DNA from 2 places in the Krasilnikovia sp. M28-CT-15 genome. Region 1 is predicted to be linked to the other one. Evidence: riboswitches for the same ligand, from Rfam matches in the RefSeq annotation. Region 1 holds a riboswitch; the other holds the start of a gene.
The links. A riboswitch is a leader RNA that binds a small molecule or an ion and turns the genes downstream of it on or off. The one in region 1 is predicted to bind thiamine pyrophosphate.
Positions count from the first base shown of each region.

Region 1 (11,852 bases):
CAGGCGCCGACGAAGACCGTGAGGCTCAACGAGGCCCAGAGGTCCAGCATGTAGTCGGTGATGAGCAGAACGCTGCTGACCATCGAGATCAGCATGAAGGCCAGCCCGGTGGTGGCCATCCGGTGCGCGTACCGGACCAGCTCGGGTTTGCGGCCCCGGCGGAACAGCGCCCGGTGGAACGCCACCGGCGCGATCAGGTGCGTGGCGGCGAACGCCGCGGAGATCAACGCGACCAGGTAGACGGCGCGCTGGAACTGATTCGTGTGTGGGAAGCCATTGCTGAACGGCAGCGTCAACAGGAACGCGAACAGGATCTGCACCCCGGTCTGCGCCACCCGCAATTCCTGCAGCAGGTCGCCGAAGTTGCGGTTCCAGCGCTGCCGCTCGCTCTCGCCCGGCAGCTCGGGTCTCTCGGCGGCCATCGGCTCCCCCCACGGTCAGCGGTCCGGGGGGCATTCCCCCCGCGGCGGACGGTCAAACCCCCACCCGGGCCAGCACCGCCTCGGCCAGCGTCTCCGGGGCCTCCTCGGGCACCCAGTGGCCGACGTCGCGCATCGCGACCAGCCGGTAGTCGGCCTCCACCCAGTCGCCGGTGGCCAGCGCCGCCGTGCGGCCCAGCACCGGGTCGGCCTCGCCCCACACGTACGTGGTCGGCACGGTGATCTTCCCGACTCCGGCCAGCTGGCCCCGGGTCAGCGCCCGATACCAGTTCAGGGCGCCGGTCAGCCGGCCCGGCTCCCGCATCGCCGCGGCGTATCCGGCGGCGCGCGCACCGACCGGCTTCAGCATCGAGCGCAGCATCGCACCGTCGCGGGCCAGCAACAGCCTCTCCGCGAACCCGGCCCGGAAGACCGCCATGTACGCGAACCGCAGCCGCTGCCGCAGCTCCCGTTGCAGCGCGTTCGCCAGCGCCCGCGGATGCGGCACCGACACCGCCGTGTACGAGCGGACCCGCTGCGGATGCCCGGCCGCCAGCAGCCAGCCCACCTGGGCGCCCCAGTCGTGGCCCACCACGTGCGCCGACTCGCAGCCGAGCGCGTCGAGCACCGCCACCGCGTCCGCGGCCGCCTCGGGCAGGCGGTACGCAGCCACTGCGTCCGGCCGGGCGCCCGCGCTGTAACCGCGCTGATCCAGCGCGTACGTGCGCAGCCCGGCCGCGTGCAGCCGGGGCAGGATCAGGTCGAACTCGCGGTGATCCTGGGGGAAGCCGTGCAGCAGCAGCACCGGCTCGCCGTCCGCTGGGCCGTCGGCGTACACGTCGAAGCTGAACCCGCGGGCTTTGATCTCCATGCGTGATCCTCCCTCGCTGTCCCCCGCTGCGACCTGGTGTTAGCGTCATCGAAACACATGCAATCCGACAGGGGAGCGCACAGCGCTGAGAGTGCGGGCCACCCCGGCCCGCAGACCCTCGAACCTGATCTGGGTAATGCCAGCGCAGGGAGTTCGGTCTCTCCAGCCGCGTCGCTGACGTGCGCCCTCTCTCGGTTCGCGATAGAACCCCGGGAGGCACCATGAAAACCACCAACGGCTGGCGGACGGTCGACATCGTGATCGCGTCGGTGATCGCCGTCGCGTTCGGTGTCGTCTTCTGGGCGTGGAACCTGCTGTGGGCCGCCACCCAGGGCGCCTTCGCGTTCTTCCCCCCGGCCCAGACCATCCTGTACGGGGTCTGGCTGCTGCCCGCCGTGCTCAGCGGCCTGATCATCCGCAAGCCGGGCGCGTCGCTGTACACCGAGACGCTCGCCGCGATCATCTCGGCGCTGCTCGGCGACCAGTGGGGCGCCATCGTCATCGTGCAGGGGCTGCTGCAGGGCCTCGGCGCGGAGGTGGCGTTCGCGGCGCTGCGCTACCGCTCGTACCGGCTGCCCGCGGCGCTGCTGGCGGGGGCGCTGACCGGCGTCGGCGCCGCGCTGTTCGACTTCTTCTACTGGAACGCCGGGCTGGACGTGTGGAGCTACCGCATCCCGTACGCGCTGCTGACCGTCGTCAGCAGCACGGTGATCGCCGGGGCCGGTGGCCGGCTGCTGGTGCGGGCGCTGGCACCCACCGGCGTGCTGGACCGCTTCGGTGCGGGCCGCGACCGCGCCCTGGTCTGAACGATGGCGGAGGTCGTGCTGCGCGGGTTCGGGTGGCGCCATGCCGGGCGCCGCGCCTGGGCCGTCCGCGGTGTCGACCTGCGCATCGCCCACGGCGAGCGGGTGCTCCTGCTCGGCCCCTCCGGGGCGGGCAAGAGCACCCTGCTGGCGGCGCTGGCCGCCCTGCTGCCGGAGGACTCCGGGCAGGCCGAGGGCGAGATCGAGATCGACGGCCTGGACCCGCGCAAGGCCCGCGAACGCGTCGGCATCGTCTTCCAGGACCCGCAGACCCAGCTCGTCATGGCCCGCAGCGGTGACGATGTGGCGTTCGGGCTGGAGAACCGCGGCATCCCGGCCGCAGACATCTGGCCCCGGGTCGACGCGGCGCTGGCGCGGGTCGGCTTCGCGTACCCGCGGGAGCGGCCCACCGCGGCCCTGTCCGGCGGCGAGCAGCAGCGGCTGGCGCTGGCCGGGGTGCTGGCGTTGCGTCCCGGGCTGCTGCTGCTCGACGAGCCGACCGCCAACCTGGACCCCGCCGGTGCCGCCCAGGTCCGCGACGCGATCACCCGCGCCCGGGACCCCGACACCACCCTGGTCCTGGTCGAGCACCGGGTGGCCGAGGCGCTGCCGCTGGTCGACCGGGTGGTCGTGCTGGAGCCGGGCGGCGGGGTCCGCGCGGACGGCCCGCCCGCGGCGGTCTTCGCCGCGCACGCCGACCGGCTGGCCGAGGAGGGGGTCTGGGTGCCGGGTCATCCGGTCGCCCCGCGCCGGGCCGCCGCCCCACCGGCCGATCCTCTGGTACGGGCACGCGCGGTCGCCGTACCCGGCCGCCTCGCCGGGGTCGACCTGTCCGCCCACGCCGGCGAGGTCCTCGCCGTGACCGGTCCGAACGGCGCCGGGAAGAGCACCCTGGCGCTGCTGCTGGGCGGCCTGCTGGCCCCCACGTCCGGGACGGTCGAGGCGTTCGGCGACCCCCGGCCCCCGCACCGGTGGCGGGCCCCCGTGCTGACCCAGCGGATCGGATCGGTGTTCCAGCAGCCGGAGCACCAGTTCGTGACGTCCCGGGTACGCGACGAGCTGGCACTGGGCCCGCGCCGCCTGGGCCGCCCGGCCGCCGCGGTGGCGGCCACGGTCGACGAACTGCTGGACCGGCTGCGGCTGACCCGCCTGGCCGGGGCGAACCCGCACACCCTCTCCGGCGGCGAGGCGCGCCGCCTCAGCGTGGCGACCGCCCTGGCCACCGCCCCGCGGCTGCTGGTGCTGGACGAGCCCACGTTCGGCCAGGACCGGCGGACCTGGATCGAGCTGGTCGACCTGCTGGCCCGGTTGCGCGACGACGGGCACGGGATCGTGGCGGTCACCCACGACGACGCGTTCGTCGCGGCCCTGGCCGACCGGGTGCACGCCCTGTCCGTGCGGGACCGCGCGTGAGCCTCACGTTCACCCCGATCGCCGACCCGGCCGCGCCGCTGGCCCGCCGCAACCCGGTCGCCAAGCTCGGCGCCGCCCTGGCGTTCTCCCTGCCGCTGATCCTCACGCTGGACCCGCTGACCCCCGCCCTCGCCCTCACGGTGGAGCTGGCCACGGTGCCGCTGTTCGGGATGCGGTATCCGGTGCTGGCCCGCCGCGCCTGGCCGCTGGCGCTGGCCGGTGCCGGGGTGCTGGTGACGATGCTGCTGTTCGCCGCGGAGCGGGCCGGGACGCCACTGTTCGCGGTGGGCCCCTTCCAGGTCACCACGGGCGTGCTGGGCACCGCCCTCGCGCTGGTGCTGCGGGTGTTCGCGGTGGCGCTGCCGGGGGTGATCGTGTTCGCCACCACCGATCCGACGGACCTGGCGGACGCCCTGGTGCAGAACGCGAAGGCATCGCCCCGGTTCGCGATCGGCGCGCTGGCCACGTTCCGGCTACTGCCGCTGCTGGGCCAGGAATGGCAGATGCTGACGCTGGCCCGGCGGGCGCGCGGCGTCGACGCGGGCCGCAACCCGGTGACCCGGCTGCGGCTGTTCGCCGCGACGGCGTTCGCGCTGCTGGTGGGCGCGATCCGGCGCGGCACCCGGCTGGCCGTGGCGATGGACGCGCGCGGCTTCGACTCGGGCGTGCCCCGCACGTACGCGCGCCGGCAGGTCTTCGGCATCGCGGACGCCGCGCTGCTGGCCGGCGCGGCCGTGCTGGCCGGGGCCATCCTGGCCGTCAGCGTGCTGACCGGGGTGTTCCGGCCGGTCATCGGCTGACCGCCGGGCTGCAATGATGGCGGGCATGCTTGTCGCGTTCTCCGTCACCCCGCTGGGCGCGGGCGATGCCGTGGGCGACCTGGTCGCCGAGGCCGTCCGCGTGGTCCGCGCCTCCGGCCTGCCCAACCGCACCGACGCCATGTTCACCACGATCGAGGGCGAGTGGGACGAGGTGATGGCCGTGGTCAAGCAGGCGGTCGACGCGGTCGCCGCGCACGCCCCCCGGGTCAGCGTCACCCTCAAGGCCGACGTGCGCCCCGGTGTCACCGGCGCGCTGGAGGCGAAGGTGCAGCACATCGAACGGCGGCTGGCTCAGCCGTGACCCGGCTGGTCATGTGGGACATCGACCGGACGCTGCTGATCGCCGGCAAGGCCACGCACCAGGCGTACGCGACCGCGTTCACCGCGGTCACCGGTGTCGCGTGGCGCGCCATGGCGGTCACCGCCGGACGCACCGACCGGGACATCTCCGCCGAGATCTTCGCCGCGCACGGCATCGCCGACTGCGAGCCGCACCTCGACGGCTTCTTCACCCGGTACGCCGACGAGGTGCACGCCACCCGGCACCTCATCGCCGAGCAGGGCCGCCTGCTGCCCGGCGTCCGCGACGTGCTGCACGCGCTCGCCGGACGGCCCGGGATCGTGCAGACCCTGGTCACCGGCAACATCCCGGCTGTCGCGGCGGCGAAGGTCGGCGCGTTCGACCTGGCGTCGGCGTTCGACATGGAGATCGGCGGGTACGGCGCCGACGACCTCGCCCGTGCCGCGCTCGTCCACCGCTGCCTGGAGTCGGCCCACGCGAAGTACGGCGGCCCGATCCACCCGGTGGTCATCGGCGACACCGTCCACGACGTGGCGGCGGCGCGCGCCACCGGCGCCCTGGCCGTGGGTGTGGCGACCGGCGGCACGACCATGGCGGACCTGGCCCGGGCCGGCGCGGACGTCGTCCTGGCCGATCTGTCCGACGTGGACGCCGCGGTCGCGGCCATCACCGGCTGACCCGGGTCCACGCCGGACGGCGGTGCCTCAGACGCGGAACGCGCTGATCGCGGTGGTCAGTTCCGCGCTCATCCGGGCGAGTTCCGAGGCGGCGTGCTGGGACTGGGTGGCACCCGCCGCGGTCGAGGCGGCGGCGTGGGCCACCCCGGCGATGTTGCCGGCGATGGCGGTGCTGCCGTCGGCTGCCGCGGAGACGTTGCGGGTCATGTCGTCGGTGGTCGCGGTCTGCTCCTCCACCGCGGTCGCGATGACGGTCTGGTAGTCGTTGACCTGGTTGATGATGGAGGCGATCTGATCGATCGCCGCGACCGCGTCCGCGGTGTCGGTCTGGATCGCCAGCACCCGGCGGGAGATGTCCTCGGTGGCCTTGGCGGTCTCCTGGGCGAGGTCCTTGACCTCACCGGCGACGACCGCGAAGCCCTTGCCCGCGTCACCCGCCCGCGCCGCCTCGATCGTGGCGTTGAGGGCCAGCAGATTCGTCTGCTCGGCGATCATGTTGATGGTCTTGACGACCTCGCCGACCTCCTGCGACGAGGTACCGAGGCGGGTGACCGTGGACATGGTCGACTCGGCGACCGACACGGCCTGCGACGCCACGCCGACGGCGTGGACCGCGTTCTCGGCGATCTCCCGGATCGACGCCACCATCTCCTCGCTGCTGACCGCCAGCGTCTGCACGTTGCCGGAGATCTGGCCCGCGCCGTCGGATGCCAGCCCGGCCTGCGTGCTGGTCTCCTCGGCGTTCGAGGCGATCTGGGTCGCGGTCGCGGACAGCTGCACCGATGCGGTCGACATCGACTCGGCGCCACCGGCCACCTGCTGCACCAGGCGCCGCAACGACGCGACGGTCTGATCCACCGCGCGGCTGAGCTGGCCCAGCTCGTCGGAGCGGTTCAGCTCGGCCCGTACGGTCAGGTCACCGTCCGCGGCCTGCTGCAGCGCCTTGCCGACCTTGCGGAGCGGCCGGGTGACGGACCGGGTGGCCGCGGTCGCCAGGACCACCGCCAGCACCAGCACGCCCAGGGTCACCCCCAGCCGGATGATCTGGTTGGTCCGCAGATCCGCGGCGGCCTGGGCGGTCATCGCCGCCGCGCGGGCCTGGATCGACGCCAGCACGTTGTCGGTCACCTTCACCACGTCGCCGTAGGCCTGCGCGACCTGGCCCTTGGTGATGCTGTCCATCGCGGCCGCGCGCGCCGCCGGCGAATCGTCCGCGCCCAGCTGCCCGGCGACCGCGTCGATCCGGGTGAACAGCGCGGTCCAGGCGGGCTTCAGGCTCTTCCAGGACGCCTGCTCCGCGGGGCTCAGCACGCCGGCGGGCACGGCGTCCACGGCGGCGAGGATGGCCTTGCGGTCCGGCGCTGCGGCGCTGTCACCGGCCACGGCCGCACTGCCGTACGCACCGGCGCTGCCCACGAGCCGGGCCTGGTACGTCGCCATGTCGGCGGCCAGCAGCCGTACCCGTTGCACCTGGTCCGCGACCGCGGTGAGGTGACTGATCCGGGCCTGCGCCATGGTCTGCTGCTGCGAACCCCGAAGACCGGCGAAGAGCGCCCCCGCGATGAACACCCCGAGCAGGGCGAACGCGCCACCCAGCCGGAAGCCGACGGTGATCTTCCTGGTTTTCAGCGCGCTTCTCATCGGGGTCCTCATCGTCGAGTGGTCTCTGCCATCGAGATCGGCGACGATCCACCGGAAGGCCTGCGGACCGGGCGATGAAGAAGACATCTCACATCCGTACGGAAAGGCTCAGCTCCGGCCGCGCTTCGCCGGGCCGGTCGCGGGCAGCCACACGCCCCCGATACGGTGCGCTGGTGCAGGTACGCGAGTTCGATGAGGCCGACTGGCCGCAGGTCTGGGACATCATCCGCGAGGTCATCCAGGCCCGGGACACCTTCACGTACGACCCGGAGATGACCGAGGAGCAGGCGCGCCCGCTGTGGGTCGAGGCGCCTCCGGGCCGCACCGTCGTGGCGGTCGAGGACGGCCGCATCGTCGGCACGGCGAAGATGGGGCCGAACAAGCCCGGCCCGGGCGCCCACGTCTCGACGGCCAGCTTCATGGTGGCCGCCAGCGCACGCGGCCAGGGCGTCGGGACCGCCTTGTTCACCTACGCCGTGGACTGGGCGACCAGCGCGGGATACGCCGGTATGCAGTTCAACGCGGTGGTCGACACGAACCGCACGGCTGTCGAGCTGTATCTGCGGAACGGTTTCGAGATCATCGGCACGGTGCCCGGCGCATTCGCCCATCCGACGCTGGGCCGGGTCGGACTGCACGTGATGTACCGGGAATTCTGACGGGTCGCGCCGCCCTGGCGGCGCAGGGGCGACGCCACGTCCGGAACGGAAACGGGCGTTCCATCCTGGGCGGCAGGACCCGTGACCTCAGCTCGGGGCGACCGGGTTGGGGACAGCCCCGCCGAAGCGGCGGTCCCGCTGGGCGTACAGCTGGCAGGCGTACCAGAGGTGGCGGCGGTCGAAATCCGGCCACAGGGTGTCGAGGAAGACCAGCTCCGCGTACGCGGACTGCCAGAGCAGGAAGTTGCTCGTCCGCTGCTCCCCCGACGGGCGCAGGAACAGGTCCACGTCGGGGACCTCGGGGTGGTACAGGTACTTGGCGATGGTGCGCTCGTTGACCTTGTCGGCCTTCAGCCGCCCGGCGGCCACATCCCGGGCGATCGCCGCGGTGGCGTCGGCGATCTCCGCCTGGCCGCCGTAGTTCACGCAGAACTGCAACGTCAGCGTCTTGTTGTGCCGCGACATCTCCTCCGCGGTCTGTAGCTCGGAGATCACGCTCTTCCACAACCGGCCCGCGCGCCCGGACCAGACCACCCGCACCCCCAGGTCGACCAGCTGGTCGCGGCGGCGGCGGATGACGTCACGGTTGAAGCCCATCAGGAAGCGCACCTCCTCCGGCGAACGCTTCCAGTTCTCCGTCGAGAACGCGTAGGACGACAGGTACGGAATACCCAGCTCGATCGCGCCCTCGATCGCGTCGAACAGCGAATACTCCCCCTGCTCGTGGCCCTTGGTGCGGGACAGGCCGCGCTCCTTGGCCCACCGGCCGTTGCCGTCCATCACGATCGCGATGTGCTTCGGCAGGGCGTCCCGCGGCAGGTCGGGCGGGGTCGCGCCGGAGGGGTGCGGGGTGGGCGGACGCGTCACGACATGCTCTCCCGTCGGTCGACGAGCGGCAGGGAACGCATCGCGCGTTCCATGTGCCACTGCAGGTGAGCCGCCACGAGACCGCTGCACTCGCGGCGCACCGGCGGCTCGGCGGCATCGGCGACCTCCCAGTCGCCGGAGGTCAGGGCCAGCATGAGCCCCAGGGTGGCCGGCGCGGGATGCGCCGAGCCGGGCGGACGGCAGTCCGGGCAGACCGAACCCCCGGCCGGTACGGAGAACGCCCCGTGCCGCCCCGGCGCGCCGCAGACCGCGCACTCGGCCAGCGCGGGCGCCCAGCCCGCCAGTGACATGCCACGCAGCAGGTAGGCGTCGAGGACCAGACTGCCGTCGTGCTCACCGACCGCGAGCGCCTTGAGCGCGCCCAGGGTGAGCTGGAACAACCGCAGCGCGGGCTCCCGCTCGACCGGGGTGAGCCGCTCCGCGGTCTCCGCGATCGCGCTGGCGGCCGTGTAGCGCGGGTAGTCGCCGAGGAACCGCTTGCCGTACAGCGTCACGGCCTCCACCTGGCTCACCGAGTGCAGCGTGCTGCCCACGCCCTCGGGAGAGCCCGCGAGCTGCAGATCCACGTGGCCGAACGGCTCCAGCCGGGCACCGAACCGCGACGTCGTGCGGCGCACCCCCCGGGCCACCGCGCGCAGCCGGCCGTGCCGGCGGGTCAGCAACGTGATGATCCGGTCGCTTTCCCCCAGCTTCTGCACGCGCAGCACCACCGCGTCGTCGCGGTAGAGCTGTCGGCGGTATCCGGCGGGCACCCGGCCATTCTGCCCCGCCGGTACGACAGCCCCCGCGCCGGTACGACAACCCCGAGGCACATCTCAGGGTCGAATCCGGGTCGGCTGGGTGGGAGAACCGATGGTCCGGCCGCCCGGCGGGTCCTAGCGTCTGCACCATGAATCCCACCCTGTTCCGACGCGCGGGCGCATTCACCATGGTTGCTGCGGCGGCGGCCACGTTGGCGGGCTGCGGTGGGATCGGCGCGCAGCTGACGTTCCACGACGTCGAGAAGGTGAAGGTCACCGAGATCCGGCTGACCGGATCCGTCGGTGACGTGGCCGTACACACCTCCGCGATCGGCGAGACGCGGATCACCCGGATCGTGCGCAGCGGCAGCGACCCGGCCCGCGGCTACTCCCTCGACGGCACCGTGCTCACCCTGGACACCAACTGCGGCCCCGACTGCACCGTGGCGTACGACGTGGAGGCCCCGACCGGCGTGGCGGTCCGCGGTGAGCTGCGTTCCGGCGACATCAGCCTCGTCGGGGTCGGCGCCACGGACGTGTCGCTCACCTCGGGCGACATCCTCGTGCACGACGCGACCGCCGAGCTGAAGGCGGTCACCACCTCGGGCAACATCTCGGTCGAGGGCGGCAAGGGCCCGACGACGCTGCGCTCGACCTCCGGCGACCTGCTGGCCGACCGTGTCAGCGGACCCGTTCAGGCCGAGTCCACCAGCGGCGACGTGACCGTCGAGCTGGCCGCCGCCGCCGCGGTGACCGCCGAGGCCACCAGCGGAGACGTCCTGGTACGGGTGCCGGAGGGCAGCTATCACGTCCAGGCCGACAGCCGCTCCGGCGACACCCGGGTGGAGATCCACGACGACCCGAAGTCGGCGAATCTGATCACCGCGAAGACCCACAACGGCAACGTCACGGTCCAGGCCACGTAGGGTCGGCCGCAGACCGCCGTCCAGGGGACGACATGTACGAGCTTCAGGCCGGGCCGCTGACCCGGGAGCAGGCCGAGACCGCCGTGCGGGCGTGGGCGGCGGAGAACTAGGATGCCCGCGTGCTGCTAGCGAAGCGGGCCAGCGTGTGGCGCAGCCGCTACACGGTCAGCGCCGACGGACACCCGATCGCCACGTGGGACGGCGCGTTCTGGACCTCCGGCGGCGAGTTCGTCCTGGACGGGCAGCGGTTCCAGGTGGACGCCAACACGTGGGGCACCCGGTTCACGCTGACCGGCCCCGACGGCACGCCGGTCGCCGCCGCGGACCGGGTGGGCCGCAAGCAGTGGACCGTGCAGGCAGGCGGACAGACCTACCGGTTCCAGCGCAGATCGTTCTGGAGCACCGACCAGGAGCTGCACACCGAACACGGCCCGGTGGGCTCGGTGCGGCGTACCAGCCTGTGGGGAGACGAGGTCGCCGTCGACCTGCCGGGGCTACCCCTGCCGGTGCAGATCTTCGTCCTGGGTGTCGTCATCAGCATGTGGAACGCCCAGGCCGCCGCCGCTACCTAGAAGCCCAGCCTGCGCAGCTGCTTCGGGTCCCGTTGCCACTCCTTGGCCACGCGCACGTGCAGATCCAGGTAGACCTTCGTGCCCAGGAGCGCCTCGATCTGGGCGCGTGCCCGGGTGCCGACGTCCCGCAGCCGCGCGCCGCGGCTGCCGATCACGATCGACTTCTGGCTGTCGCGTTCCACGTACACATCGGCGTAGATCTTGGTCAGGTTGCCCTCCACGAGCATCTCCTGGACCAGCACGGCGATCGAATGGGGCAGCTCGTCGCGCACCCCCTCCAGCGCCGCCTCGCGCACCAGCTCGGCGATGAGAACCTGCTCCGGCTCCTCGGTCAGCACGTCGTCCGGGTAGAGCTGCGGCGACTCCGGAAGGTGCCGGACCAGTACCTCGACCAGGGTGTCGACCTGATGGCCGGACACCGCGCTGACCGGCACGATCTCCGCGAAGTCGTACAGCTCGCTCACGGCGATCAGCCGCTGTGCCAGGGTCGCCGGGTCGACCAGGTCGACCTTCGTGACCACGGCGATCACCGTGGCCTTCAGCTCCGCGATCTCGGCCGAGATGAACCGGTCCCCGGCGCCGACCGGCTCGTCCGCGGGAAAGCACACCCCGATCACGTCGACCTCGCTCCACGTGTCGCGGACCAGGTCGTTGAGGCGCTGGCCGAGCAACGTACGCGGGCGGTGCAGGCCCGGGGTGTCCACGAGGACGAGCTGCCCGTCCGGGCGGTGCAGCACGCCCCGGATGATGTGCCGGGTCGTCTGCGGCTTGTTCGAGGTGATCGCGATCTTCTGCCCGATGATCGCGTTGGTCAGCGTGGACTTGCCCGCGTTCGGCCGCCCCACGAAGCACGCGAACCCGGCCCGGTAGGAGCCGTCACCAGCCGTGGCCGGCGCGGCAGCCGCCCGGTGCCGGTGGCTGCCGGGCACCCCCGAATCCCGGCCGCGCCCGTCACGCGAGCCGGACCCACCGCGCCCTGAACCGGACCCGCCATTGCCTGACGCGGGCTGCGCGGCCGCCCGGCCGCCCGAGCGCCGGTCGCCGGATCTGCGGCCGGAGGACGGCTGCGGTGCCCCACTCATTCCGTGACCGTGCCCAGCAGCGTGCCGTCGGGCGCCGCG
Region 1 is NZ_BAAGAK010000001.1:2,024,183-2,036,034, reverse strand. It holds gene ACMCNO_RS09700 (DUF6328 family protein) at 1-422, opposite strand, end outside; gene ACMCNO_RS09695 (alpha/beta fold hydrolase) at 475-1,290, opposite strand; TPP riboswitch at 1,350-1,459, shown strand; gene ACMCNO_RS09690 (ECF transporter S component) at 1,512-2,096, shown strand; gene ACMCNO_RS09685 (ABC transporter ATP-binding protein) at 2,100-3,506, shown strand; gene ACMCNO_RS09680 (energy-coupling factor transporter transmembrane component T family protein) at 3,503-4,306, shown strand; gene ACMCNO_RS09675 (MTH1187 family thiamine-binding protein) at 4,332-4,628, shown strand; gene ACMCNO_RS09670 (HAD family hydrolase) at 4,625-5,305, shown strand; gene ACMCNO_RS09665 (methyl-accepting chemotaxis protein) at 5,333-6,946, opposite strand; gene ACMCNO_RS09660 (N-acetyltransferase family protein) at 7,120-7,605, shown strand; gene ACMCNO_RS09655 (isoprenyl transferase) at 7,693-8,472, opposite strand; gene recO (DNA repair protein RecO) at 8,469-9,245, opposite strand; gene ACMCNO_RS09645 (DUF4097 family beta strand repeat-containing protein) at 9,383-10,159, shown strand; gene ACMCNO_RS09640 (hypothetical protein) at 10,279-10,731, shown strand; gene era (GTPase Era) at 10,728-11,660, opposite strand; gene ACMCNO_RS09630 (cytidine deaminase) at 11,810-11,852, opposite strand, start outside.

Region 2 (11,852 bases), 840 kb from region 1:
GTCGGCTACCCCGACGACCCCGCCGAGTACGCCCGCCGCGCCGAAGCCACCCGCCGCCTGCGCGCCTGAACATGTCGATGGCGGATTGCACCTTCACGGCGTGAACTTGCCCCGACGCCACGCGTCGCCTACGGGAGCGTCTCCCGGTGGCCCAGCACCGTGTCGCCGAGATAGGGCCGCAGCAGGTCGGTGGTGATGCGCCGGGCGTACGGGTCGTCGTCGCGTACCGGCTGGCCGTCGGGGCGGACGATCACGCAGTACAGCAGGAAGTGCCCGTGGGCGTCCCAGCTCGCCAGCGTGGGCGGCTGGATCAGCGGGTCCGTCCCGGGCAGGCCCCCGGCCATCACCGCGAAGGTGCCCTCGCCCGCCACGACGAGTTGCCGGGTCCGGTTGGCGATCCACCGGGCACCGGCTTCGTCGGCCAGGTTGAAGATCCCCGCGGTGACTTGATATCCGCCGGACGGGGCGGTGAGCGTGGCGCGGACCACCTGGGTGCAGCCGTACCGGTCCAGCAGCGTGCCGAGGTCGCCGACCGTGGCGATCCCGCAGTCCGTGTCGATGTGCGTCATCCCGACGCGGTACGCGGCCGTGCCTGTCCGGACCTCCGGGGCCGGGAACACCTCGTCGAGGCTCAGGGGCGTTGCGTCGAGGCGGCGTGAGCCGAGTTCCCGTACCGGGACCTGCTGCCCGGCTGGTGCGCCGTGGCCGCGCCGGGCGTTCGCGGTGATGAGGAATGCGCCAAGCCCGCACATCCCCGCCAGCACCAGCGCGCCCAGCACCAGCCGCAAGGCCCGCCGGGGTGCGCGTGCCGGGCGCGGGCGCGCCCGGTGATCGTGCCCCGCGCGCGTGGGGCGGACCGCGGCGAATTGCTGCGCCGGAACCCGGGCTGGTGGCGCCGTCACCCGGGCGGGCTCGGACGGCTGTCCCGCCGCCCGCGATGGCGGCGATGTCATCCGGGATGGATCGGATGGCTGCGCCGTCGCCCGGGGTGGATGGGACGGCTGCGCTGTCGCCCGAGGTGGCGGCAACGTCATCCGGGCCGGGGCGGACGGCCGTGCCGTCACCCGACGGTGCTGCCCCGCCGGGGCGGGGGTGCGGTGCGCGGCGCGGAGCTGGGCATTGCGTGACATGGCGGCCACGCTAGGAGGGCATGGTCATCGATAAGCGCACATGCTGTGCGGCAACCACCCCGATGCCGGCCCGGGTGACCACCGGCGGCAGACTGGGCTCCGTGAGTGCCGACCATTACTTCAGTGCCGACCCTGCGGCCCCCGCGCGGCACGGCACGGTGGAGTTCAGCGTCGCGGGCCGGGACTACACGCTCGCCGTGGCGTCGGGCGTGTTCTCCGCGGGGCGGCTCGACCCCGGCACCGCCGTACTGTTGCGCAAGGGTGGACTGCCCACGGCCGCGACCTCGGGCACGCTGCTCGACCTGGGCTGCGGCTACGGCCCGATCGCGTGCGTGCTGGCCACCGAAGCCCCGGCCGCCACGGTGTACGCCGTCGACGTCAACGCCCGGGCCCGTGAGCTGGCGGCGACCAACGCGGACGCCCTCGGCCTGGCGGGCCGCCTGCGGGTGGCCGGGCCGGAGGAGGTCCCGGCGGAGGTGACGTTCGACGAGATCTGGAGCAACCCGCCCACCCACGTCGGCAAGGCCGAACTGCACGCGATGCTCGAGCGCTGGCTGCCCCGCCTCACGCCGGACGGCGTGGTCTGGCTGGTGATCAACAAGAACCTGGGCGGGGACTCGTTGCACGCGTGGCTGACCGGCCTCGGCTGGGACGTCGCCCGGGTCGCCAGCCAGCGCGGCTTCCGGGTGCTGCGGGTGGCCCGGAAAACCGCCTGACGGCGCGCCCCGCAGCGGGCAGGATGCGCTCGTGGGTTACGTCGACGTCGCCGGTGCGGGATTCGTGCTCCCGGACGGCCGGGAGCTGTTCGCCGACGTGTCGTTCCGGGTCGGCGAGGGCGCCAAGGTCGCCCTGGTCGGGCCGAACGGCGCGGGCAAGACCACCCTGCTGCGCATGGTCGCGGGGGACCTGCCGGTCCAGGCGGGCACGATCGCCCGCTCCGGCGGCCTGGGCGTCATGCGGCAGTTCATCGGGATGATCGGCGACGACCGTACGCTCGAAGATCTGGCCTTGTCGCTGGTCGCGCCGCCGCTGCGGGCGGCGGGCGAACGGCTGGCGGCGACCGCGGCCGCGCTCGCGGAGACGGAGAAGTCGCAGCTCGCGTACGCGAACGCGCTGGCGCAGTGGGGCGAGGCCGGCGGGTACGACGCCGAGGTGCTGTTCGACACCGTGGCCGTCGCCATCCTGGACAAGCCGTGGGAGGGCGTGAAGCACCGGCCGGTGCGGACGCTCTCCGGCGGGCAGCAGAAGCGGTTCGCGCTGGACCTGCTGCTGCGCGGCACGGACGAGGTGCTGCTGCTCGACGAGCCGGACAACTTCCTCGACGTCCCCGGTAAGCGGTGGCTGGAGGCCCGCCTGCGCGAGTCCGCCAAGTCCGTGCTGTACGTCTCGCACGACCGGGAGCTGCTGAACCAGACCGCCGGGCGGGTCGTGGCCGTCGAGGGTGGCAGCGCGTGGGTCCACCCGGGCGGGTTCGCGTCCTGGCACGAGGCGCGGGTGCACCGGCACGACCGGCTGCTGGAGTCGCGGCGGCGCTGGGACGAGGAGCACCAGAAGCTGCGCGAGCTGGTGCTGACGCTGAAGCAGAAGGCCACGTTCAACGACGGGATGGCGTCGCGGTATCAGGCCGCGCAGACGAGGCTGCGCAAGTTCGAGGAGGCCGGGCCGCCGCCGCTGCCGCCGAAGGACCAGTCCGTGCGGATGAACCTGCGCGGGGGGCGTACCGGCAAGCGGGCGGTGGTCTGCGAGCAGCTGGAGCTGGAGAACCTGACGTTCCCCTTCGACCTGGAGGTCTGGTACGGCGACCGGGTGGCGGTGCTGGGCGCCAACGGCACGGGCAAGTCGCACTTCCTGCGGCTGCTGGCCGGCGGAGGCACCGACCCGGACGCGGAACACAAGCCGGTCGACGGTGCGCCGCTGGCCCACGTCGCGCACGACGGCGTCGCGCGGCTCGGCGCGCGGGTGCGGCCGGGGCACTTCTCCCAGACGCACGACCGGCCGGAGCTGCTCGACCGTACCCTCGTCGAGATCCTCTGGCGCGGTGACGACCACCGGTCCGGTGTGGACCGGGCCGGGGCCATGAAGGCGCTCAACCGGTACGAGCTGGCCGCCCAGGGCGATCAGCGGTTCGGGACGCTGTCCGGGGGACAGCAGGCGCGCTTCCTGGTGCTGCTGCTGGAGTTGTCCGGGGCGACCATGCTGCTGCTCGACGAGCCGACGGACAACCTCGACCTGGCCTCGGCGGAGGCGCTGGAGGAGGGGCTGGCGGCGTATGCGGGCACGGTGATCGCCGTGACGCATGACCGGTGGTTCACCCGGGGCTTCGACCGGTTCGTCCTGTTCCAGGCGGATGGCGAGGTGGTCGAGACCCCGGAGCCCGTGTGGGACGTCCGCTGATTCTCCTCAACCGCGCGGGCCGGCCTGGTGATCGCTGACTGCGCGGTGCCCGGCGACACCAACGAGGCCGTGGCGGTGCGCGACGAGACCACCTCGGCCGCGCAGGTTCCCGAAACGCGGTCGGTGGTCACCGCCGCACTGGATTCGGTCGGCGCCCCGCTGCCCGTGGCCATGGCGAGCGGCGTCGTGCCGGGCTGCGTCCGCGGACCCGGTCGCCCGGTGCTCGCCACGACGATACCCACGTTGTCGGCGAGTCCGACGACCCGCAGCAGGCCACGACGAGTCCGGTGGTGGACATCATGGCGGCCATTCGCGCACGGATTCGGGCCGCGGGCGCACCGGCGCCCCAGGGTGGCCCCGTCTCCGTGACACTGAAGGGCGGTCAGTGGGCCGTGCTCGAAACGCAGCCGGCGGAATGGGCGGGCATCCTCGACGAGATGGCGGAGGGTGGCGAAGAGGTCCCGGACGGCTCGGCGCATTGGGCGCTGCTCGACCGGATCTCGAGCCGGCTGGGCGGTCCCGCCCACCCGACCTTCGGTTACGAACGGTGAAATCCCCCGCCCGCTCCGCGCCGTAGCGGATCACCCACCGGAAATCCTCCTGACAGGAGTGTCGGCGCACGTCTGCCCTGGCAGGACGTGTTGCGGCGGTGCGTGGAGCCCCGCTCGGGCTGTGCCAACCGGGCAGGGCGGCTTTACGGGGAAGGGGAGCGCGGTTATCGTCCAGGCAGAAACAACCTCACGGGAGTCCGGTGTACCGGGCTGAGAGGGGGGCTGCAGCCCCCGACCGTCGAACCTGATCCGGATCATGCCGGCGCAGGGAGGAGTGAGTTGTGGGCTCTGCATTTCCCCGACTGCACGTCATCACGGACGCGCGGCCCGGCCGCGACGCCCTGGGCGTGGTCACGGCTGCCGTCTCCGCCGCCATCGGGTACCAGACCCCGGACGCGCTGGCCGTCCAGGTCCGCGTCGAGGACGACGTCACCGACCGGGCGGCGTACGAGTTCGGGCTGGCCGTCGCCCGGATCTGCCGTCCCGCCGGGGTGATGTTCCTGGTCAACGACCGGCTCGACGTCGCGGTCGCGGTCGACGCGGACGGTGCGCACGTCGGCGCGGACGATCTGCCGGTCCCGGCGGCGCGCGCGGTGCTCGGGCCCGCGGCGGTCCTCGGCGCCACCTGCCGGGAGCCGGTGTCGGCACGCGCCGCGGTCGCGGCCGGTGCCACGTATCTCGGTGTGGGACCGGCGTTCCGGACCAGCACCAAGGCCGGACTGCCGGAGCCGCTCGGCGCCGCGGGTGTGGCGGCCGTGGCCGAGGCCGTCGGGTCGGCACCGGTCATCGCCATCGGCGGCGTGAGCGTCGACGAGGTGGGGGAGTTGCGCGCACGGGGCGCGTACGGGGTCGCGGTGGTGGGCGCGCTGGCCGTCGCCGCAGACCCGGAAGCCACCACGACCGCCCTGCTGAAGGCACTCGCATGAGCCGCGCGACCAGGAGACTGCGGTCGCGGAACTGCCTGTCCGGAAACACCGTGCGAGGGGTGGCTGCGTCGTGAGCGGGACTCCGGATGTCGCGATCGTCGGTGGCGGGATCGTCGGTCTGGCCATCGCCTGGCGGCTTGCCCAGCGGGGTACGCGTGTCGTCGTGCACGACCCGGGCCCGCCGGAGCAGGGCGCCTGGCACGTGGCGGCCGGGATGCTCGCGCCGGGCGGCGAGTCCCCGTTCGAGCGGCCGGCGCTGGGGCGGCTGATGGCCGAGTCGGCGCGCCGCTGGCCGGGCTTCGCGACGGAGTTGGGCGAGCAGACCGGCCGGGATCTGGGGTACGACGAGGCCGGCACGCTGGGCGTCGCCCTGACCGTGGACGACGTGGCCGAGGCGAGCCGGGTGTGGCGTCACCTGGGGCTGAACCGGCTCGGGCCGAGCGACCTTCGGGGCCGCGAGCCCGCGCTGTCACCGCGGGTGCGCGCCGGTGCCTACGTCCCCGACGACCGTCAGGTCGACCCGCGCCGGGTGGTCGATGCGCTGCGTGCGGCGCTCGGCGCGGCGGTGGTGCCGGTGGCGGTGAACCGCCTCGACGAGGTGCGGGCCGGGCGGGTCGTGGTGGCGGCCGGGTGCGGCACCGCCGCGCTCACCGGGCTGCCGGTGCGGCCCGTGAAGGGGCAGTTGCTGCGGCTGCGCGGGGAGCCCGGCACGTTCCGGCACGTGGTCAGCGGCTACGCCGACGGGCGCCACGTCTACCTGGTGCCGCGCGCCGACGGCGAGGTAGTGGTCGGCGCGACCCAGGAGGAGCGTACGGATCGGACGGTCACCGCGGGTGGCGTGCTCGACCTGCTGCGGGCGGCGCTGGACCTCGTGCCCGCGCTGCGCGAGTTCGCGTTGACCGAGACCATGGTGGGTCATCGTCCCGCCACTCCGGACAATGCGCCGCTGCTCGGCGCGCTGGACGACCGCACGGTCGTGGCGGCCGGGCACCACCGCAACGGGGTGCTGCTGACTCCCGTCACCGCCGACCTCATCGCCGACCTGGTGATCACCGGTACGGCCGACCCGCTGCTCGACGAGTTCCAACCCGGGAGGTTCGCATGCGTCTGACCGTCAACGGGTCCTCGCGTGCCGTCGACGACGCCGTCACGGTCGCGGGGCTGGTGGCCGTGCTCACCGAGGCGCAGCGCGGCGTCGCGGTGGCGGTGAACGGCGAGGTGGTGCCGCGTTCGCGCTGGTCCGCGTCGGTGCTGCGGGACGGTGACCGGGTCGAGGTGCTGACCGCGGCGCAGGGAGGGTGACCATGCTGCTGGGCGAGTCACGGCTGATTCTGGGTACGGGCGGGGCCGGCAGCCTCGTCGCGCTGGAGTCGGCGATCGTCGCCTCCGGTACGGAGATCGTCACGGTGGCGCTGCGCCGGGTCGACGCGGCCGGGCCGGGCCTGCTGCCGATGCTCGACCGGCTCGGGGTGCGGGTGCTGCCGAACACGGCGGGCTGCTACACGGCCGGGGACGCGGTGAAGGCGGCCCACCTGGCCCGCGAGGCGTTCGAGACGGACTGGGTGAAGCTGGAGGTCATCGGCGACGAACGCACCCTGCTGCCGGACGCGGTGGAGCTGCTGCGGGCGGCGGAGACGCTGGTGGCGGACGGGTTCACGGTGCTGCCGTACACCAGTGACGACCCGATTCTGGCCCGCCGCCTCGCCGACGCGGGCTGTGCCGCGGTGATGCCTGCGGGCGCGCCGATCGGCTCCGGCCTGGGGGTGACGAACCCGCACCACATCCGCCTCATCCGGGACTCGGTCGACGTTCCGGTGATCCTGGACGCGGGCATCGGCACGGCGTCCGACGCCGCCCTGGCGATGGAGTTGGGCTGCGACGCGGTGCTGGTCGCGAGCGCGGTCACCCGGGCCGAGGACCCGGCGCGGATGGCCGCCGCGATGCGGCATGCGGTGGAGGCGGGCAGGCTGGCGGCCCAGGCGGGCCGGATCCCGCGCCGGTTCCACGCGCTCGCCTCCACGTCGGACGACGGGTTGCCGCAGTGGTGAAGTCGGACGCCGGTGCCCGTCGCGATGGCGATGGCGGTGCTGGCCGAGGCCCTGGGCGGTCCGGCGACCGGGCCGGTGGTGGGCATGCCGGTGGTGGGCGGGTGGCAGCAGCGCCGGGGCGGCGTGTGCCGTCGGGCGTCGTGCTGCTCACCGACCGCCGGGCGGCGCGGATGCCGCTCGGTGAGCTGGTCGCGGCCGCCGCTCCGGACTGGGTGGTGCTGCGGGAACGCGACCTGCCCGCGGCCGAGCGCCGGGAGCTGGCGGACCGGCTGCGCGCGCTGCTGCCGCCGGGGCGCTTGATCGTGGCGGGCCCGGATCCGCTCGGCGGGGACGCGGTGCACCTCGCGGAGGGTGACCCGGTGGTGCGGCTGGGGTTGGTCGGGCGGTCCTGCCACGCGGCGCCCCGGCTGTCCACCGAGGACTACGTCACGCTGTCGCCGATCTTCCCGACCGCCTCGAAGCCGGGATACGGCCCGGCGATGGGGCCGGATTACGCGGCCGAGCTGGCCCGTCGCGGACAGCGGACCCGCGGCGCTGCGGATCGGGCCGATGGCCCCGGGCCGACGCCTCCGGCCGAACCGGCTCGTCGGGCCGGGCCCGGCGCCCCCGAGGGGGTGCCGTGGCTGGCGCTGGGCGGGGTCGATTCCCCGGAGCGGGTGGCGGCGTGCCTGATGGCAGGGGCTGCCGGCGTGGCGGTGATGGGCGCGGTGATGCGGGCCGCCGACCCGGCCGCCACGGTGGCGCGGATGCGTGCGGCGGCGGTGGCCGCGCAGGCTGGGCATACCGCCTGGGACGCGCAATGGCCCGGCGGGCAGCCGGGTGAGCTGCCGGTTGCGGGCCGGAGATGACCCCGGTGGTCGTGCTCACGATCGCGGGGTCCGACTCGGGGGCGGGCGCCGGGATCCAGGCCGATCTCAAGACCTTCGCGGCGCTCGGGGCGTACGGGACGTCGGTGGTCACCGCGGTCACGGCACAGCACACCCGGGCGGTGCTCGACGTGCACGCCGTGCCCGCCGCGGTGGTCGACGGGCAGCTCGACGCGGTCCTGGACGACTTCGAGGTGGCGGCCACGAAGGTGGGCATGCTCGGCACCGAGGAGGTCGCGGAGGCCGTGGCGCGGCGGGCCCGGGCCGGACGGCTGCCCAATCTCGTGCTGGACCCGGTGCTGACCGCGAGCACGGGGCGGCGGCTCGGGATGGTCGCGGCGGTCGAGCGGCTGCTTCCGTACGTGAATGTCCTGACGCCGAACCGCGCGGAGGCTGCTGCGCTGCTCGGCCGGGATGCGCTCGGGCCGGGCGAGGTGGCGGACGCGGCCGCGCAGCTCGTGGCGGCCGGTCCGGGCGCGGTCGTGGTGACCGGCGGCGACGCGGGGGAGGAGGGCGAGGCCACTGATCTGTTGTGGACGAACGGGGGCGCGCGGACGTTCACCGGACCGCGCGTCGAGACCACGAATCAGCACGGGACCGGCTGCACCTTCTCGGCCGCGGTGGCGGCCCGGCTCGCGCTGGGCGACGAGGTTGGCGAGGCAGTGGGCTTCGCCAAGGGGTACGTGACCCGGGCGCTGGCGGGCGGCCGGGACTGGACGGTCGGCCAGGGCGCCGGCCCGCTCGATCATTTCGGCTGGTTCGCCTGACGAGACAGGCGGTGGCCGGGCGGTTCCGTGCGCCCGTACCCCGCCCAGTTAATACCGATTGGGGAGGAAAAAGAATGAGGCGCAAGGTGTACGTCGAAGGCTCCCGCCCGGACCTGCGGGTGCCGTTCGCCGAGGTGCCGCTGACCGGCGACAACCCGCCCGTCCGGCTGTACGACACGTCCGGGCCGGGCAGCGACCCGGAGGTCGGGCTGCCGCCGCTGCGCGGGCCGTGGATCGCCGAGCGCGGCGACGTGGCGCCGGTGGCGGGCGGTGGCAGCCCGCTGGCGGGACGGCGGCCGACCCAGCTGGCGTACGCCCGCGCCGGGATCGTGACCCCGGAGATGGAGTTCGTGGCGATCCGCGAGGGGGTCACTCCCGAGGTGGTCCGCGAGGAGATCGCGGCCGGGCGGGCCGTGCTGCCCGCCAACGTCAACCACCCCGAGACCGAGCCGATGATCATCGGTGGGCGCTTCCTGGTGAAGGTCAACGCGAACATCGGCACCTCGGCGGTCAGCTCCTCGATCGCCGAGGAGGTGGAGAAGCTGACCTGGGCCACCAAGTGGGGCGCGGACACGGTCATGGACCTGTCCACCGGCAAGCGCATCCACGAGACCCGGGAGGCGATCGTCCGGAACTCGGCCGTGCCGATCGGCACCGTGCCGATCTACCAGGCCCTGGAGAAGGTCAACGGCGACCCGGTCGAGCTGAGCTGGGAGATCTTCCGGGAGACCGTGATCGAGCAGGCCGAGCAGGGCGTCGACTACATGACCGTGCACGCGGGCGTGCTGCTGCCGTACGTGCCGCTGGCGGTCAACCGGGTCACCGGCATCGTGTCCCGCGGCGGCTCCATCATGGCCGCCTGGTGCCTCGCGCACCACAAGGAGAACTTCCTGTACGAGAACTTCGCCGAGCTGTGCGAGATCCTGGCCCGCTACGACGTCACGTTCTCGCTGGGCGACGGGCTGCGCCCCGGCTCCATCGCGGACGCCAACGACGAGGCGCAGTTCGCGGAGCTGCGCACGCTCGGGGAGCTGACCAAGGTCGCGTGGGAACACGACGTGCAGGTGATGATCGAGGGGCCGGGCCACGTGCCCATGCACAAGATCAAAGAGAACGTGGACCTGCAGCAGGAGCTGTGCGCCGGCGCCCCGTTCTACACCCTCGGCCCGCTGACGACGGACATCGCGCCCGCGTACGACCACATCACCTCGGCCATCGGGGCGGCGATGATCGGCATGTTCGGCACCGCGATGCTGTGCTACGTCACGCCGAAGGAGCACCTGGGGCTGCCGAACCGGGACGATGTCAAGGCCGGGGTGATCGCGTACAAGATCGCGGCGCACGCCGCCGACCTCGCCAAGGGGCACGCCGGGGCACAGGAGTGGGACGACGCGCTGTCCAAGGCGCGGTTCGAGTTCCGCTGGGAGGACCAGTTCAACCTGGCTCTCGACCCGGAGACCGCGCGGGCGTACCACGACGAGACGCTGCCCGCCGAGCCCGCCAAGACGGCTCACTTCTGCTCGATGTGCGGCCCCAAGTTCTGCTCCATGAAGATCACCCAGGAGCTGAAGGAGTACGCCGCCAAGGGCATGCAGGACAAGAGCGACGAGTTCGTCGCCTCGGGCGGCCGGGTGTACCTGCCGCTGGCCTGACCCGCGCCGGGGGCATCGGCGGACCGCCGGTGCCCACGGCGGGTGGGTTCGCCCGCGGCGACCAGCCGCAGCACGTCGGGTTCGCGGCCGGTGAGCTGCCCGGGTCACGATCTCGGCACTGGAGGCACCGAGCCGGGAGACCGTGGCGCCGGCCGGATCCCCGCCTCCACCAGACCCGGCACGGCCGGACCCGGACTACCGAGATCCCACGCTCCGCGGGAGATCTTGGTCGGATTCCGCCCCCAGAGGGGCGCTACCTGACCAAGATCTAGGTGGTCGAGGTCCCATTTCGCACTGGGTGACGGGTACTCCAGCTCGTGGTTGTTTAGTCGGTGCCTAGGCCGCTGACCCAGTCCACATAGTCGTTGTTGTCCTTGCCGCGCGACCCGGAGCCACCCTTGCCCCGTGCGGGGGTGGCGTTGGGGGTTCGTGCCGCGGTGGTGTCCTTGGCGCGCGTCGGGGGGGTGTCCTTGGCGTCCCCGCCCGTCCGGGGGGACGGCTCGGGGCGCCGGGGACGGGGACGGAACGCGTCCGCGAAGTTGGCGCGGCCTCCGGAGCCGGTCGGCGCGCCGGAGGCCCCGGCCGGTCCCGGGTCCACCGGCTGCCGCGCGCGTTTGCGGCCGCTCGCCGCGCCGGTCGACGCCTCACCGGAGCTGGCCGATGTCCCCGCTGCCGCCCGCCCGGCGTCCGGCGACGGGGGATCGGCGTCGTCGGAACGTTCCGGCCGGTCGGTGGCGGATTCGGGATCGTCCTGCTCCGGCAGCGGCCCGCGGCGCAGCACGGCCGCCAGCACCGAGCCGAGCACCCCCGCCCCCGTCGCGGTCATGGCCGCCCAGTACGGCGCCGTCTGCTCACTGGTCGTCCCCGGCCCGGCGATCAGGTACGCGACCGTGAGCAGCGCGGGTCCGGGCAGCCCGGCCAGGGCGATGGCGAGGGTGGACCGGCCCGTACGGCGGGCCGCCCAGCCCACCCCGAGGCCGACCAGCAGCGCGAGTGCGGGCATGGTCACCAGCGCCGCGTGCGGCACCATCCGCGCGGGGAGCCAGCTCGGCTCGAAGACCCCCAGCCGGACCGTGGACAACGGGCTGCCGGGCGCCAGCGACGGCGCGACCGAGACCAGGGCGACCAGCCAGACCGCGGCACCGGCGGCGGCGAGGCTCCACCGGGCGACGATGCGGGCCAGCGCCGCGCAGGCGACGAGGACGCCGACGACGGCGCCGAGTCCGGCACAGATGCCGATCACGACGTCCGGGTCCACCCCGGCGACTCGCGCCGCCCGCGCGGGCTGCATGGTCAGGGCGACCACGACGGCGGCGCCGAGGCCCGCGGCCAGTGCGAGGGCGATGACGGCGCCCGGCCCCGGCGTGGCCGGCTCGGCGCTCTGCTCGGCGGCGGAGAACGGGTCAGTCCGGTCCCCGGATTCCGACGCGGCGTCTGGGGTGCGCCCGGAGGCGGCGTCTGGGGTGCGCCCGGAGGCGGCGTTTGGGGTGCGCCCGGAGACCGGGGGCGCGGCCAGCG
Region 2 is NZ_BAAGAK010000001.1:1,185,032-1,196,883, forward strand. It holds gene truA (tRNA pseudouridine(38-40) synthase TruA) at 1-69, shown strand, start outside; gene ACMCNO_RS05730 (hypothetical protein) at 129-953, opposite strand; gene ACMCNO_RS05735 (class I SAM-dependent methyltransferase) at 1,232-1,846, shown strand; gene ACMCNO_RS05740 (ABC-F family ATP-binding cassette domain-containing protein) at 1,878-3,524, shown strand; gene ACMCNO_RS05745 (hypothetical protein) at 3,812-4,075, shown strand; TPP riboswitch at 4,255-4,363, shown strand; gene thiE (thiamine phosphate synthase) at 4,357-5,001, shown strand; gene thiO (glycine oxidase ThiO) at 5,072-6,112, shown strand; gene thiS (sulfur carrier protein ThiS) at 6,103-6,303, shown strand; gene ACMCNO_RS05765 (thiazole synthase) at 6,306-7,049, shown strand; gene ACMCNO_RS05770 (thiamine phosphate synthase) at 7,220-7,897, shown strand; gene thiD (bifunctional hydroxymethylpyrimidine kinase/phosphomethylpyrimidine kinase) at 7,894-8,682, shown strand; gene thiC (phosphomethylpyrimidine synthase ThiC) at 8,757-10,334, shown strand; gene ACMCNO_RS05785 (hypothetical protein) at 10,660-11,852, opposite strand, start outside.
Region 2: another riboswitch for thiamine pyrophosphate. It lies ahead of thiE (thiamine phosphate synthase); the one in region 1 lies ahead of ACMCNO_RS09690 (ECF transporter S component).